DNA from 2 places in the Gorillibacterium terrae genome. Region 2 is predicted to be linked to the other one. Evidence: riboswitches for the same ligand, from Rfam matches in the RefSeq annotation. Region 2 holds a riboswitch; the other holds the start of a gene.
The links. Region 2 has a riboswitch for cyclic di-AMP ahead of ACSEXS_RS15950 (KamA family radical SAM protein). Riboswitches for the same ligand answer to the same signal wherever they lie in the genome.
Positions count from the first base shown of each region.

Region 1 (7,097 bases), on a different contig from region 2:
CGAGCGCCGCAATCGGGTCCTTGGGAATGCCGGTGCTGCGGGCAAAATCGTTCCCTGAGCCCGCCGGGATGTACCCGAGCGAGCAGCCCTCGGGCGGTATCGGGCCGTGCATCTCCTTAGCGGACGGCAGCGGTCCCGACGCCATCAGTCCGGCGGCCGCTTCCTTCAAGGTGCCGTCTCCGCCCACGGCGGCGATGGTGCGAATCCTGCCGCTCAGGGCCAGCTCGCGGGCGAGCCGCTCCGCATCGCCCGCTCCCGCGGTAAACCGGGCTTCATGCGGAATGCCGCGTCGGGTCAGCTCCTGTTCGACCCGCTGCCAGACCTTGGTCCCCCGTCCGTTCCCGGATACGGGATTGATCACAAACCCGATCATGCGCATCGCCTTCTTCCGTCTCTCAAACTTTGATGTTAATTATCTCACATTTTGCTTCGAACGGCATCGTTGTTTTTTGGAAGGGAACCGGGCTAGACCTGCGGAGAAACCGAGGATGCTCCGGGGACTTTTGCCGAATAAGGCAGCCGGGCGCAGGATGTGATTCCCTTCACCGTCCGGATGGAAAAAGCCCGGCATTTCCGGTAGACTAGAAGGATATGGCGCCGTTCGACGAAGACCGGCGCCGACAGGAGGAAGCATGGGAACCATACGCAAGGAGGATATCGAGCTGCTGTCCCCCGCCGGAGACTGGGATTGTCTGCGGGCGGCAGTGGCGAACGGGGCGGACGCGGTCTATTTCGGAGTGGAGAAATTCAACGCCCGGGCGCGTGCGAACAATTTTCGCGCCGAGGAGCTGCCGGAGATCATGGCGTTCCTGCACCGTTACGGGGTGAAGGGATTTCTTACCGTCAACATATTGATCTTTGAGAACGAATTGGATGAGGCGCGCGGCCTGATCCGCGCCTGCGTCGAAGCGGGCGTGGACGCCGTCATCGTGCAGGACCTCGGCCTCGTGCGGCTGATCCGCGAGATTTCGCCGGATTTCCCCATTCACGGCTCGACCCAGATGACGATCACCTCGCCGGAGGCGGTGGAGTTCACGAAGCCGTACAACATCGAGCGGGTTGTGCTCGGGCGCGAGAACAACCTGAAGCAGATTCGCACGATCGGCGAGCACGCCAAGCAGCCGATGGAAATTTTCGTCCACGGGGCCATCTGCGTCTCGTATTCCGGTCAGTGCCTGACCTCGGAGATGTGGGGCGGACGCTCGGCCAACCGCGGCGAATGCGCCCAGGCCTGCCGCCTCCCCTACGACCTCATGGTCGACGGCGTGCATCAACCGATGGGCGACATCACCTACCTGCTGTCGCCGAAGGACCTGGCGGCGATCGAGCTTGTGCCGGAGCTGATTGAAGCGGGCGTGACGTCCTTCAAGATCGAGGGGCGGATGAAGAGCCCCGAGTACGTGGCCAACGTGACCGCCAAGTATCGGGCGGCCATCGACCGCCATTTTGCCGGAGAGGACGCCGCGCCGTCGGCCGAAGAGCTGCGCGAGCTGCAGCAGAGCTTCTCGCGCGGCTTCACCTACGGCTTCCTGAAGGGGACGAACAACAAAACGCTGGTCGAGGGCACGTTCCCGAAGAGCCGCGGGGTGTACCTCGGCCGCGTCAAGGAAGTGCTCAGGGACGCCGTCCTCTGCGAGCTGGAAGCGCCGCTGAAGCGCGGCGACGGCATCGTCTTCGACGCCGGCGACCCGACGCAGAAGGAAGAGGGCGGGCGGGTCTACGACCTGCGCCGCAAGGGCGTCAAGCTGGAGGGCGAAGCGCCCGGAGGCTTGATCGAGATCGTTCCGGGCCGGAATGACGTCGCCCTCGGCCGGATTCATGTCGGCGATCGCGTCTGGAAGACCAACGATCCGCAGCTCGACAAGCGGCTGCGCCAGACCTTCGAGACCGATAAGCCCTATCGGACCTTCCCGGTTAAGGTCAAGGCGCTGGCTGTGCTGGGAGCGCCGCTCAAGACCTGGTGGACCGATCTGGCCACAGGCACGACCGTACAGGCCGAGTCCGAAGCGCTGCTGGAGCAGGCGCTGAAGCGTCCGCTCGACGAGGCGGTGCTCGCCGAGCAGTTCGGCCGTCTCGGCGGCACCCTGTTCGAGCTGGCGGAGCTCGATGCCGTCCTGACGGACGAGCTGATCGTGCCGGTCCGCGAGCTGAACCGCATCCGCCGCGAAGCAGTCGAAGTCTTGACGGCCGCGCGCGAGCAGCCGCCCGTCTACACGCTGCGCAGCCAAGCCGAGGTGCTCGCGTCCTGCGCCGAAGATGACTTCCGCCCGGAGCAAGCTCTCCGGCAACCGGCGGCGAACGAAACGGCTGGCCTGGCACAAACCGCCGCGCCTAAGCCCGAGCTGACGGTGCTCTGCCGCACGCTGGAGCAGGTGCACGCCGCTCTGGCCGCCGAAGCGGAGTTCCTGTACGCCGACTTCGAATTCATCAAGCAATTCCCGGCGGCGGTGGAAGCCGTGCGGGCGGCGGGCGCCCGGATCGCGCTCGCGACGCCGCGCATTCACATGCCCGGCGAGACCGGCTTCTTCCAGCACATCCTCCGGCTTCGGCCGGATGCGGTGCTCGTGCGCAACACCGGCGCTTTGTACTACTTTATGCGCGAGCGGCAGCTTCATCCCGGTGCGGCTCACCCCGAGCTGATCGGTGACTTTTCGCTCAACGTCGCCAATCACAAGACGGCGGCGCTGTTCCTGGAGGCGGGCCTCAGCCGCATTACGCCTTCCTATGACCTGAACATCCAGCAGATGCTGGACCTCCTGGAGCGGACCGACGCTTCGCGCACGGAGCTGGTGCTTCATCAGCATCTGCCGATGTACCATACCGAGCACTGCGTCTACTGCACCTTCATGAGCGAGGGCACGGATTACACCAACTGCGGACGGCCGTGCGAGAGCCACCGCGCTTCGCTGCGCGACCGGATCGGCATGTCGCATCCCGTCCGGGTGGACGAAGGCTGCCGCAACACCGTCTACAACGCCATCGAGCAGTCCGGAGCGGAGTATCTGCCGCAGTTCCGCGCGCTCGGCGTCCGCCGCTTCCGGGTCGAGTTCCTGGAGGAGACGCCAGAGAAGGTGCGCGAGGTGCTCGGCTTGTACCGGCAGGCGCTCGCCGGGACGATTCCCGGCACGCAGGTCTGGAAAACCCTGAAGGCGACCAACCAGCTCGGCGTCACGCGCGGCCAGCTCGTCAGATAAGCGGGCGCAAACGACGCAAAACGGAGCGCTGCCGACCTAGCGCCAGCCCGGCGAAGAGCGGACGGGAAGAAAGCGTTTTTCAACCCCCGCATTCCCCGGAGAGGGCTTAAGCCCCTTGAGGCCGGGCTTTACAGGAAAGCCCGGCGGGAGTATGATACGTTTCGTGATTACGACACACGCTGAATCCCGAACAGGGAACGGGGGAACCGAGGCGGCGCATGCGCCGCAGGGGTGAATCCGCCGGTGAATACCGGCGGTAGGGCGACTCTCACGTCCGAATCCGACAGCTAACCTCGCAAGCGTCTCGAGAGGGGCTTGTTTGAACGCGCACGCCGATCCGATCGTCCCGTCCAGGGACTTGATAAGGAGAAGCCGCGGGAAAGAGTCTCTTTCCCCGGCTTCTTTTTTGTTGTGCATAAAAGGCTGCCGGTGCTGTACGAACACGTTCAATTCGATCCGAACCGGCGCCCGCGCGCCGGTTCGGATCAACCGGGAGGAATCCAGCCATGAGTCAAGCGACTGCCACAACCGCAGCGAACCGGGACGGCCGGGAAGCCGGCCGGACAGAGGGAAGCTCCGCCGAGCGGGAGGAAGGCCCCGACGCGGCGAGACGGGTGATCGTCTCCGCGCCTGGCCCCGCCGGGGAGCAATTCATCCGCATGCTGAAGTATAAGAAAATCCCCTTCGCCGTCCTGATCAACCACCCCGATCAGAAGGAGCGCCTGGCGAAGCTGGGCGTACAGGATTTTGTTCAGGTGGACACCAAGGTGACGGACCTCGCAGCCGTGGCCGGCGATCCGCCGCGCATGGTCGTGCTGTTCGAGGACAGCCTGAACCTGACCTGCCGCTACCTGAAGCTGTGCAGCACCTGGACCGAGGGGCCGGTCTACGTCATCTCCCAGAACAGCATCCCCCGTCCGATCTATCGCTGCCTCGGCGCCAAGTCGGTCATCTACTCGCGCAGCGGCGAAGTCACGTACCTGCTGCAGGGCGTGACGGGCGTCTAACGCCGGTTAATGCCGCTTCCTGCCAAGCCTCGACACACGGGCACCCCATCCCCCCTACGGGACAGGGTGCCTTTTTGGCATGCCTGCCTACGGACACCCGAAGGATCGGGCAAAGGCTGGCCGACTCGCATACGGACATGCTATTCTGTAATCAAATGGAGAAGCTGACTCTTCTGCGAAAGGAACCGATTTCCTTGAGAACTAGACGCTATCGAATCGCTCTCATCCTGCTGATCGCGGCCGCCTTCGCCCTGCGGCTGGCTTACGCCGTGACGACGGACGGCGGCAAGCTGTCGCATGATGAGAAGAATTATTTGGAGCAGGCCGTCCGCCTGGTGGACAAGGGAGTATATGCCTATAACGAAGACGAGCCCAACGCCCGGGTAACGCCCGGCTACCCGCTGTTTGTGGCGGCCGTGGCAGGGATCGTCGGAACGGACCGTCTAAACGCGGTCGAGAATACCGTCCGCTATCTGCAGTGCGCCGTCGGAGCAGGGGCCGTCTTCCTGTTCTATGCTCTCGGCACCCGGCTGTGGAGCCGGCGGGCCGGGCTCGTCGCCGCCGCCGTCGCGGCCTTTTACCCGACGTATATCTGGTCGCCGCAGCTCATTACGACGGAGACGCTGTTCCTGACGGCATTCCTCGGCATGCTGTACGCCCAGTGGCTGGTCGTGGAAGAGAATCGTCCGCGCGACCATGTCGTCGCGGGCGCGCTGGTCGCCCTGACCGTGCTGATCCGGCCCCAGGTGCTGCCGCTTGCTGTCATTCCGTACGTGTTCCTCTGGGTTCGCGACCGGCGCTTGTATACCCGGGAAATTCTGGCCGCTATCGCAGCCTTCGCCGTCGTCATGCTGCCGTGGTGGCTCCGCAACGCCGTCACGCTGCATGAATTCGTGCTGACCGCCAAGGGAGGCATGGGCAATCCCTTCCTTGCGGGCACCGACCCGTATTTCAAGGGGACGATCGATTGGAACGAGGCGCAGAAGGGCGATCAATTCAAGGAAGGGCTGGAGCGGCTGAAGCAGGGCCTGAAGGACGATCCGTGGCTGTGGATTCGCTGGTTTACCGTCGGCAAATTCATGGTGCTGTTTAAGACGCCGCGTCTGACGCTGCCCGGTCCGCTCGCCGATCTGTTCACGGTGTTTCATCTGATCTTCGCCTGGGTCGGCTGGCTCGCGCTCCTCAGCTTCCGCAGCCGCCCGCTGCGGTTCCTGGCGGCCGGTCTGCTGCTGCTCACGGTCATCCAGCTCGCCTTCATCCCGGTGGCGCGGTACGCTTATCCGCTGTATGCCTTCCTGATGCTCGGCTTCGGCTGGGCGGTGTCGCTGTTGTGGAACCGGCTTCGCGGGGAAGAGCCCCGGGGCTACGGCTATCCGAGCGAATACCGGTTTTGAGCGCGTAGGTGATCTCCGTCCATGAATTCCTGAAGCGCTTGATTCCTCGAATAGATCGGAGGACCAATGGAATACACTCCATCAACGGGCCGTTCTCCATCAAGGAAATGGGTGCCGACGATTTCCATTTGGTTACCGAACAGGGGAAGCTAAGGCTAAACAAACCGGCAGTGGCCCGGATTATGGGGTTGGACAATGGCGATTGCCGGGCAAACCTAGTTGATCGATTCTCGGGTTCAAGGATTGGGTAAAATCTTTTTCATAGGCTTCGCCGCCCTGCAACCTTTTCCAGAATTTCTCGTCTAGAGGGTACGATTCGATAGAATCCCTTACTTGAGGAGGATGAATGAGATGAAGGGTTGGGCAAAAACGGTGGGAGCGGCGCTCCTGGCCAGCAGTTTGATTCTGGGCGGCATGGGACTGAGCGGGGCGCTTAAGGCCCCTGAGAAGGCGCACGCAGAGGAGGCGCAGAAGAACGTGATTCAGGTAACGGGGAACGGTGAGCTGTCCGTGAAGCCGGACATTGTCTATCTGACCATCGGCGTCGACACGACGGCGGCCACGGCGCAGGCGGCACAGCAGGCGAATGCGGCCAAGATGAAGAAGGTGACGGCGGTGCTTAAGGATCAATGGAAAATCGCCGACAAGGACATCCAGACGGTCCAGTTCACGGTCCAGCCGAATTACAGCTACAGCGAAAAGGAAGGCCAGCAGGTCAAGGGCTACAACGCGACCCATACCTTGAAGGTGGCTTACCGCGATCTGGATAAGGTCGGCGCGCTGCTCGACGATGTCTCCAATGCCGGAGCGAACAACATCGGCAACGCCAGCTTCTCGGTGGAAGACCCTGCGGCGTTCGAAGCGCAGGCGCTGGAAAAAGCGATGGCGAACGCGGGCGTGAAGGCCTCGGCGATCGCCAAGGCTGCGAAGCGCAGCCTCGGTCAGGTCACCACGGTTATCCAGCAGGATACCGGAAGCCGTCCGGTGTTCTACGAAGGGGCCATGAAGGCTGCCGCCGCTACTGCCGACGCCGCCGGAACCAGCGTCCAGGCCGGGCAAGTCGACGTGACCGCGCTCGTGACGGTCACGTATGAACTGAATTAATGGAACGTGCTCGCTCCGCCCCGTCCGGGCGGGCGACAACAGGGAAAGAGTCCTTCGCGCCGTTGCTGCGAAGGACTCTTTTTTGCGTACAGGCCTGTGGCGGTGACAGGCCTGCTGCGGTGGCACGCTTACTCCTGGAGCCGTCGCTCCTGAAGCTTCAGGCTGACGGCGACTCCATCGCCGATGGGCAGCAGGGTGGTGTACAGGCGGGGATCTTGGAACACCCGCCGGTTGTAGGCATCCACCGGATCGCTGAATGGCGCCGCTATGCCCATCGGCTTGAACAAGGCGTCATCGGCGATCAGCAGCCCTCCGGGACGAAGCAAACGGATGCAGTCCTCCAGCAGCTCCGGGTACAGGCGCTTGTCGGCATCCTGCAGAATCAGATCGAATGGACC
Region 1 covers NZ_JBPPGI010000010.1:21,804-28,900, reverse strand. The annotation lists gene ACSEXS_RS21890 (diacylglycerol/lipid kinase family protein) at 1-373, opposite strand, end outside; gene ACSEXS_RS21885 (U32 family peptidase) at 633-3,194, shown strand; cyclic di-AMP (ydaO/yuaA leader) riboswitch at 3,362-3,512, shown strand; gene ACSEXS_RS21880 (hypothetical protein) at 3,701-4,201, shown strand; gene ACSEXS_RS21875 (ArnT family glycosyltransferase) at 4,396-5,595, shown strand; gene ACSEXS_RS21870 (SIMPL domain-containing protein) at 5,947-6,699, shown strand; gene ACSEXS_RS21865 (O-methyltransferase) at 6,828-7,097, opposite strand, start outside.
Region 1: linked by a shared signal. The riboswitch ahead of ACSEXS_RS21880 (hypothetical protein) and the one ahead of ACSEXS_RS15950 (KamA family radical SAM protein) in region 2 are both predicted to bind cyclic di-AMP.

Region 2 (7,097 bases):
ATCTGGGCACGAGCGGCTATCTGTGGGCCGAGAACGAACGGCAGCGGCTGCTCGCCCTATGGCTCGGCAAGGCCCTTCTCGTTGGAGCCTTTTTGGTTCACAACCGCAAACTCCTGCAGGCCGCCGTGGTGTACCGGCGGGTGCTGGAGCTCCAGCCCTTTTCCGAGGAGGGGCATCTGGGCATGCTTCGCACCTACGCCAGTATGGGAGAACGCTCGCTGGTCATCAGCCACTACCGGGATTGGGCCGACCTGATGAAGGAAGAGCTGGGCATTGCGCCGGACGGCAAGATCGCCAGGTGGTATGACGCCTGGATTCATAGTAAAGTATAGGCAAACGGCTGAACGGTTGCGGGAGGAGGATGCCCATGTGGAAAAAGTTTGCGTATCTGCTCGTCATCGCGGGTCTTATCCTCATGATCTGGCCGAAGGCAAGGGAATGGGCGGATGACTACCGGCAGCATCAATTGCTGGAAGAGGCGAGAGCGGCGATGGCGGATGCGGAAGATCCGCCATCGCGGGAAGCCGATTATGAGCAGTTGTCCCAATTGTTCGCTCAGGGGGCGGGAGAGGAAGGCAGCCCGGCGCCCTCTGCCGAGCCCGACCCTACGCCTGCGAAAGCGAAAGCAATCAAGGGGGCGATCGCCATTCTCCGCATTCCCAAGATCGAGCTCGAGCTTCCGGTACTGGAAGGGGCGACCAAGGCCAATATGAAGGTGGGGGCGGCTCATATGAGCGAGACCTCTCCCTTCGGCGAGATCGGCAATGCCGCCATCGCGGCCCATCGGGCCTTTACGAAGGGCCGGCTGTTCAACCGGCTGAACGAGTTGGAGGTCGGGGATGCCCTGGAGCTGGAGCGAAAGGGACAGGCCGAGGAATACCGGGTCTTCCGGGTGGTGCGGGTGCTGCCGACCGATTTGTCGGTGCTGGAAGGCAACGGCAAGGATCGCATCATCACCCTGATCACCTGCGATCCGATGGATACGGCCACGCACCGGATCATTGTTCAGGCGAAGCCTGCCCCGTAGGGGAGGTTCTGAGTAAGGGCAAGACTGAACAAATTCTGAACATTTTCGCCGCAACGCTGCATAAAAAAAACCGTCGGCGCTGCCGCCGACGGCTCTTCATGGCTTCCATTTCTCATAAACCCCATATCGGACCATCTCGTGATGGATCTCCGCCGGAAGGATTCCGGGAAGCTCATCCGGCTGTACCCACTTCCAATCCGTGTGCTCTTCGGACAACCGAACTTCACCGCCCTGGTGAAAAGCTTCGTATGTCAGTAGCACCAACTGCCGCTCGGGACCGGTGAAAAAAGTCGTCGCGTACAGCAACTCGCCTATGGTGACGGTCAAGCCGGTTTCTTCCTCGATCTCCCGGCGGAGCCCTTCCACCAGGGTCTCGCCGAATTCCAGCTTGCCGCCGGGCCATTCCCACGTTCCGGCTCCGACTTCGTCCTTGGGGGTTCTTTGGACGACCAAGAGCCCTTTCGGGGAGCGTATGATTCCTTTCATGGCTACGACAATCTGCCGCCGCTGCGTCATGGCCCGCCTCCTTGAATCTTCTGTCTTTCGGTTTCGCCTCCGCAGGATAACAGAAATTGGCCGTTCTGTAAAACCGTCATAACCGTGGCTTCTTCCGCAGAGAAAAGCTTGGTTGCAGAGAAATAAAGTGTTGATTTCGTCAATCGAGTATGGTATTCTATAAGAGTTGACGCGGGGTGGAGCAGCCCGGTAGCTCGTCGGGCTCATAACCCGAAGGCCGCAGGTTCAAATCCTGCCCCCGCAATTGAATCGCAGCCCTTCGCTTCGGCGGAGGGCTGTTTGCTTTTATGTGGCCTTATGGCCGGACAACAAGCGTGCAACGTTTAAGGAACCCTGCCTAAAGCCATGGGCGGGGACAAAAAAATCGAAAGAAGGATTGCCGGGTCTTGTGAATCCGGTTACAATAGAAATGCGCTTAATTTCCGGCAACGGCCGGAATGCGGGGGAACCAAGTCTTTGGGGCGAATTGCCGATTACCGGCATAGGGAACCATCCATCCCGAGCCCGTCAGCTAACCTCGTCAGCAGTAGATGGGTCCATACTCCTAATCGAGACCGCATGCGAAAAGACCCTCTTATGAAGGGTCTTTTTCTGTTTGCATCGGCCCTTCTGGCTGAGTTACGGCTGTCTCTTCGTTGTCCCTTAACGCCATTCCATGCGGGAAAGGAGGCCGGAACGGATCGGAGATCCACGCAGGCGCAGCAGGCGCATCACGCCCACGTGAGGAGGAACGATCCATGGCGAAAGCCGATTACATGCTTCGGTTGGACAAGCTTCGCAAGTATTTGCCGGAGGAGGAAATTCGCAAGCTGGCTCCGGTGGCGGACCGTTATGCGTTTCGAGCGAATGCCTATTACCTGAACTTGATCGATTGGGAGAACCCGGCGGACCCAATCCGCCGGTTGGTGGTTCCGAATGAGGGCGAGCTGGCGGAATACGGCTGCCTCGACGCATCCGGCGAGGAGGCGAACTACGTCGTACCCGGTTGCCAGCACAAGTACGGGGCGACCGCCTTGCTCGTCGTGTCCGAGACCTGCTCCGCCTATTGCCGGTACTGCTTCCGCAAGCGGCTGTTCCAGCGGAACGGACAGGAAGCGGAGACCCATCCGGAGCCGGGGCTTGCCTATATCGCCGAACATCCCGAGATCAGCAATGTCCTGCTGACCGGCGGCGACAGCCTGATGCTGTCCTCGGAAAGGCTGCTTCAGATTCTGGATAAACTGGCGGACATCCCTCATGTGCGCATCATCCGTCTGGGCTCCAAGCTGCCGGTGTTTCAGCCGATGCGCATCTATGAGGACGAGGAGCTGCTGAACGGAATCCGCCGGTACAGCACGCCCAGCCGGCGCATTTACCTGATGGCGCATGTCGATCATCCCCGCGAGCTGACGGCCGAAGCGATTCGCGCTTTCCGGGCGATGCAGGAGGCTGGCGCCGTTGTGATGAACCAGACGCCGATTCTGCGCGGCATCAACGACGACGCAGCGGTGCTGGGCGAGCTGCTGGACCGCCTGTCCTGGGAAGGAATCGCCCCTTATTATTTCTTCATTAACCGGCCGGTCGCCGGCAACCGGGATTTCGTCGTCCCGCTGGAGCGGGCGTACCGCCTGACCGAGGAGGCCAAGGCGAGAACGTCTGGCCTGGGCAAACGGGTGAGGCTGGTCATGAGCCATGCCTCCGGCAAGATCGAAATCCTGGCCATCGAGCACGGCAAGGCGTTCTTGAAATATCACCAGTCCCGTGACGGCCATTACGGCAAGCTGATGCTGCTCCATTGCCCGCCGGAGGCCGCCTGGTTCGACGAACTTCCGGGATCGGAGGACCATTGGGCTCCGGGCGGAAGGGACGATTTGGTTGAATCTCAGGAAGCGGAAATGGACATTTGAGTTAAGTCACGGGAAGAGCTATACCTGCAAACCGGCGAGGGATGAGAACACCAAAATATCTTTATCATAAAGAGATATGGACTTATGACGCTGTAAATGACACCATGACAGTAACTAATACTTTACAGCGAAATAATTAATGGAGGGATTAAACAGCTTGAAAATAAAAGTCGAGAAACTAAATGAATTTTGTGAAAACTCAACAGTGAGTTTTTCAACAGAATACGGAAATGCCACAGCTAATTGGGATGGTGACTTACCCGAAGAAGGAAAGGAATATTTTGCTGAAATCGAAATCGGTGAGACATTTGTATTAGGAACTAACTTGAAGCTATGTGACGAAAATAAATTCTCTATTGGGATGGAAAAGGAGTCTGTATTTCTTACTGGTTTTTTAGAATCAGTGGAAAAAGATGGATATGCAGTCTTACGAGTGGGAGATTCTATCGTCTCCATAGAAATTATGGATGCGATACCTCCTGAAAGTTTTGTCATGGTTATCTCAAATGAAGTGACTTTATTTGATGTAAAATATTAGTATTTAATATTATTAGACCTTGATAGGCTTCGTGCCTTTCAAGGTTCTCTTTTTTGGACGGGGTGGGTGACGAATAAACCCATCATTCAACCAATAACACATCTAACTCATGTAATACCCGTATAAAGATTTCTTGAAGACGTTTGTAGGTACGATAAGGCTTGAATTGTTAACCTAAATAGCGCTATACCGATACAAAAACCAGGTTGATTATGGTCAGATTCCACTATGATTGACCTGTTTTTTATTAGCTTCGTTTTCTGCGGGTTTTTCAAAATTCATCGCATCCGAACATTACCCTAACTCGATTTAGACGCTAAGAAGGCAATCCATCGAAAAGTCATTGCAACTAATCGGAGGGATAGCCCGACTTTTATAGTGTCAGGAAGCAACAAAACTTTTTTCAACGGGAAGGTCAAGTGTAAAGGCTAGCCACCGACAGACTCATTCCTATAATACAAGTGGTAAATCCGTCAAAAGTTTTGCCAGTGGGGGAACTATGAACAACGTACAACTTTCTGTAGATAAGATAGCTGTTCAGTATCAAATGTAACGGTAGATTTCTACAACCGAATAGCATTGTCATTCCGAGATTGATTCGTCATCCGTCATAAAGGATATGAATATCATTGGAATTTGGGCATGGGAGATGCTTACTTGTACTTGCGGTATCAGACTTGTTATTAGAAGAAGTCAAGGGAGTACACACTTTAAACGAATCCTGACTATTTGAATAAGTTTCACCGACTGCTAGATACCCTTTATGCTCACACACAGGAGGTTTACTTCTCTCGATGTAAGTTAATGACATATGACTTTCCGTATGCCATTGATTAAGAATGGATGGAAAGGTGTAACACCAGAGGGGATGGCCAAAAATACAAGTTCGAGGGAATACATTGAACCTGAAACTGGAATGAGAGTAAGATTTGACCCCGGCAAACCTGGGGCAAATGGATTTGAAGGAAAGGACCATTGTCACATATACAATCGTGATGGGTCTACGAAAGCAGATTATTCTCTTGATGTTAACAGCAATCCTGTTGCTAAAGGCTCAAGAGCATCTCACATCTTGCCATATTAGGAGGTGTTAATATTAAACCAATTGAATTTTTGATTACATACGACTTGCATGACAGCATTATTGAGAATATTGAATATCTTCCCTATGAGAAAAAAGTTAGAATTGAATTGGAGTTCTGTCTGTGGAAGCAAGTTTATTACAATGAATCTGAACCTGAAATGCAGAAAGGTTTATTAATCTTCACGGGTGTTGACTCGTTTCAAATCGACCCTCCGTCGTTTATGAGTGACAGTAATGAAATTCTTGAAGTAAAAATTCAGGATGAAAGTGGTATTGTCGAAATTATTGTTACGGACAACGGTGATGTTGGGAAGATCGATATTGTGGCTTTTGATGTTTTCTGGGAAGTTGCTAGCTAAAGTAGATTGCTGTATTTCTAAAGTACAGCCTGCGAAGACAAGAACACCCCCCGCTAAACTGAGCGGAGGGCGTTCTTTTCAGTTCGAACTAGGGCGTGTCTGAAACCTCATTTTCACGAAAAGTTTTTGAAGATGGTGGTGGTTTAAAGTTAATTGCGGTGGTGATAGAATACTGCAATACCATCCTGGAAGTAGATACCACGGAGAAATCATCAGGAAAAACAGGTACACAACGTTATGATACGCAAGGCAATTTAATAGGATGCGGTGAACTTATGGAGCTACATCAAAAAATTGAGCAAATATTCCTAGAAATGAATTTAAAAAGGTATTCCTAAATGGTAATTCACTGATGCGCCATAACGAAATATATTGCAAGATAAGCTTTATAAAGGGTTTTAGTTCATATGTTATTGAATTTGCCAATAGTTATGATGAAGCGGTTAATAATGTGTTTGAGGATGGAGATATTTATCCCGTTTCACTAGGTGAAAATGAACTGCTTAATAAATTACGCCATGATATAAAAATATATTATCTTAATGATTAGATTCAATAGGAACCTTGAATGGCTAAATGACTTTACTTCTACGGTTATTTCCAAGATTGAACACAACTGAACAATACCCCCTTAATTCTATGGGAAGCCAAAAAGTTGCACTTCTTTATTTGAGAAAGTAGGGGAGATAAAAATGCTGGAATCTGGTTTGCATGATATTCTGCAAAATTTTGATTTTACGGACAGTATTGTCACGGAAGTGAAGTGGGCCGATAATCTCATCGATTTGATTGTGAATGTTGATTATTATTGGGATTTGCAAGAAGGGAGGGATACTACCAGAGTATTAAAGCTTGTCTTCAAAGAATGCATAAGAGCAGATTTTCAACTTAACACAGAACTTCCTTTACTCAGTAACAAGGTTAACATCGACAGTCTCTTTACGATTGTTCTTATTAAAGAACTGTCAGAGCAAGAGACAATCACGGATAAACAAATCAGGGTGGGCATTTTTACCGCAGATTATTCAAAACCATGGTTGTCGGTAGTATGTACGAATGTAATTTTAGAGGAATAGCACTATCTTTGAACGTGTTTAACATCGTACCTGTACACCCGCAAAGACAAGAACGCCCCCCGCTAAACCGAGCGGAGGGCGTTCTTTGTAAGGCAGTCGTGTTTCGAAAGGTGATGGAAAGACGTTGATAAGTCAGACAATCCTGTAAGGCCTTCCTTAAAGGCCAGCTTTACAAACCCCGCCTACAGCGGAACCCGCTGCATGACCTTTTGCCGGAAGAAGACCCAATCGCGGTAGCCGATCTCGCGCAGCTTCTGCTGAACCTGCTCAAATTCGTCGCCGATCCGGGAGGGGTGATGCGAATCCGAGCCGAAGGTGATCGGAATGTGATAATAGAAGGCCCGCTCCAGCATCTCGTCGGACGGGTACCAGCCGCCGCAGTCCTTGGTCTTGCCGGAGGTGTTGACCTCGATGGCAACGCCGGCCTTTCCAATGGCGGCGAGCGCTTCGTCGAGCGCCTTGGACGGAATGGCGGAGAATTCGGGAAAGTAGCCCTTCAATCCGTCGGTGTGCCCGAGGACCTGGAACAGCCCGCTTTCCGCAGACTGCCGGATCAACCGGTAATAGCCTTCCTTGACCTGCGCCTTCTCAAAGTCGGACAGCCCGCTCCA
Region 2 covers NZ_JBPPGI010000004.1:187,840-194,936, forward strand. The annotation lists gene ACSEXS_RS15930 (response regulator) at 1-332, shown strand, start outside; gene ACSEXS_RS15935 (class D sortase) at 368-1,027, shown strand; gene ACSEXS_RS15940 (NUDIX hydrolase) at 1,124-1,543, opposite strand; tRNA gene ACSEXS_RS15945 (tRNA-Met) at 1,714-1,787, shown strand; cyclic di-AMP (ydaO/yuaA leader) riboswitch at 1,946-2,084, shown strand; gene ACSEXS_RS15950 (KamA family radical SAM protein) at 2,281-3,429, shown strand; gene ACSEXS_RS15955 (hypothetical protein) at 3,587-3,967, shown strand; gene ACSEXS_RS15960 (hypothetical protein) at 5,096-5,410, shown strand; gene ACSEXS_RS15965 (hypothetical protein) at 5,506-5,748, shown strand; gene ACSEXS_RS15970 (hypothetical protein) at 6,103-6,486, shown strand; gene ACSEXS_RS15975 (histidinol-phosphatase) at 6,669-7,097, opposite strand, start outside.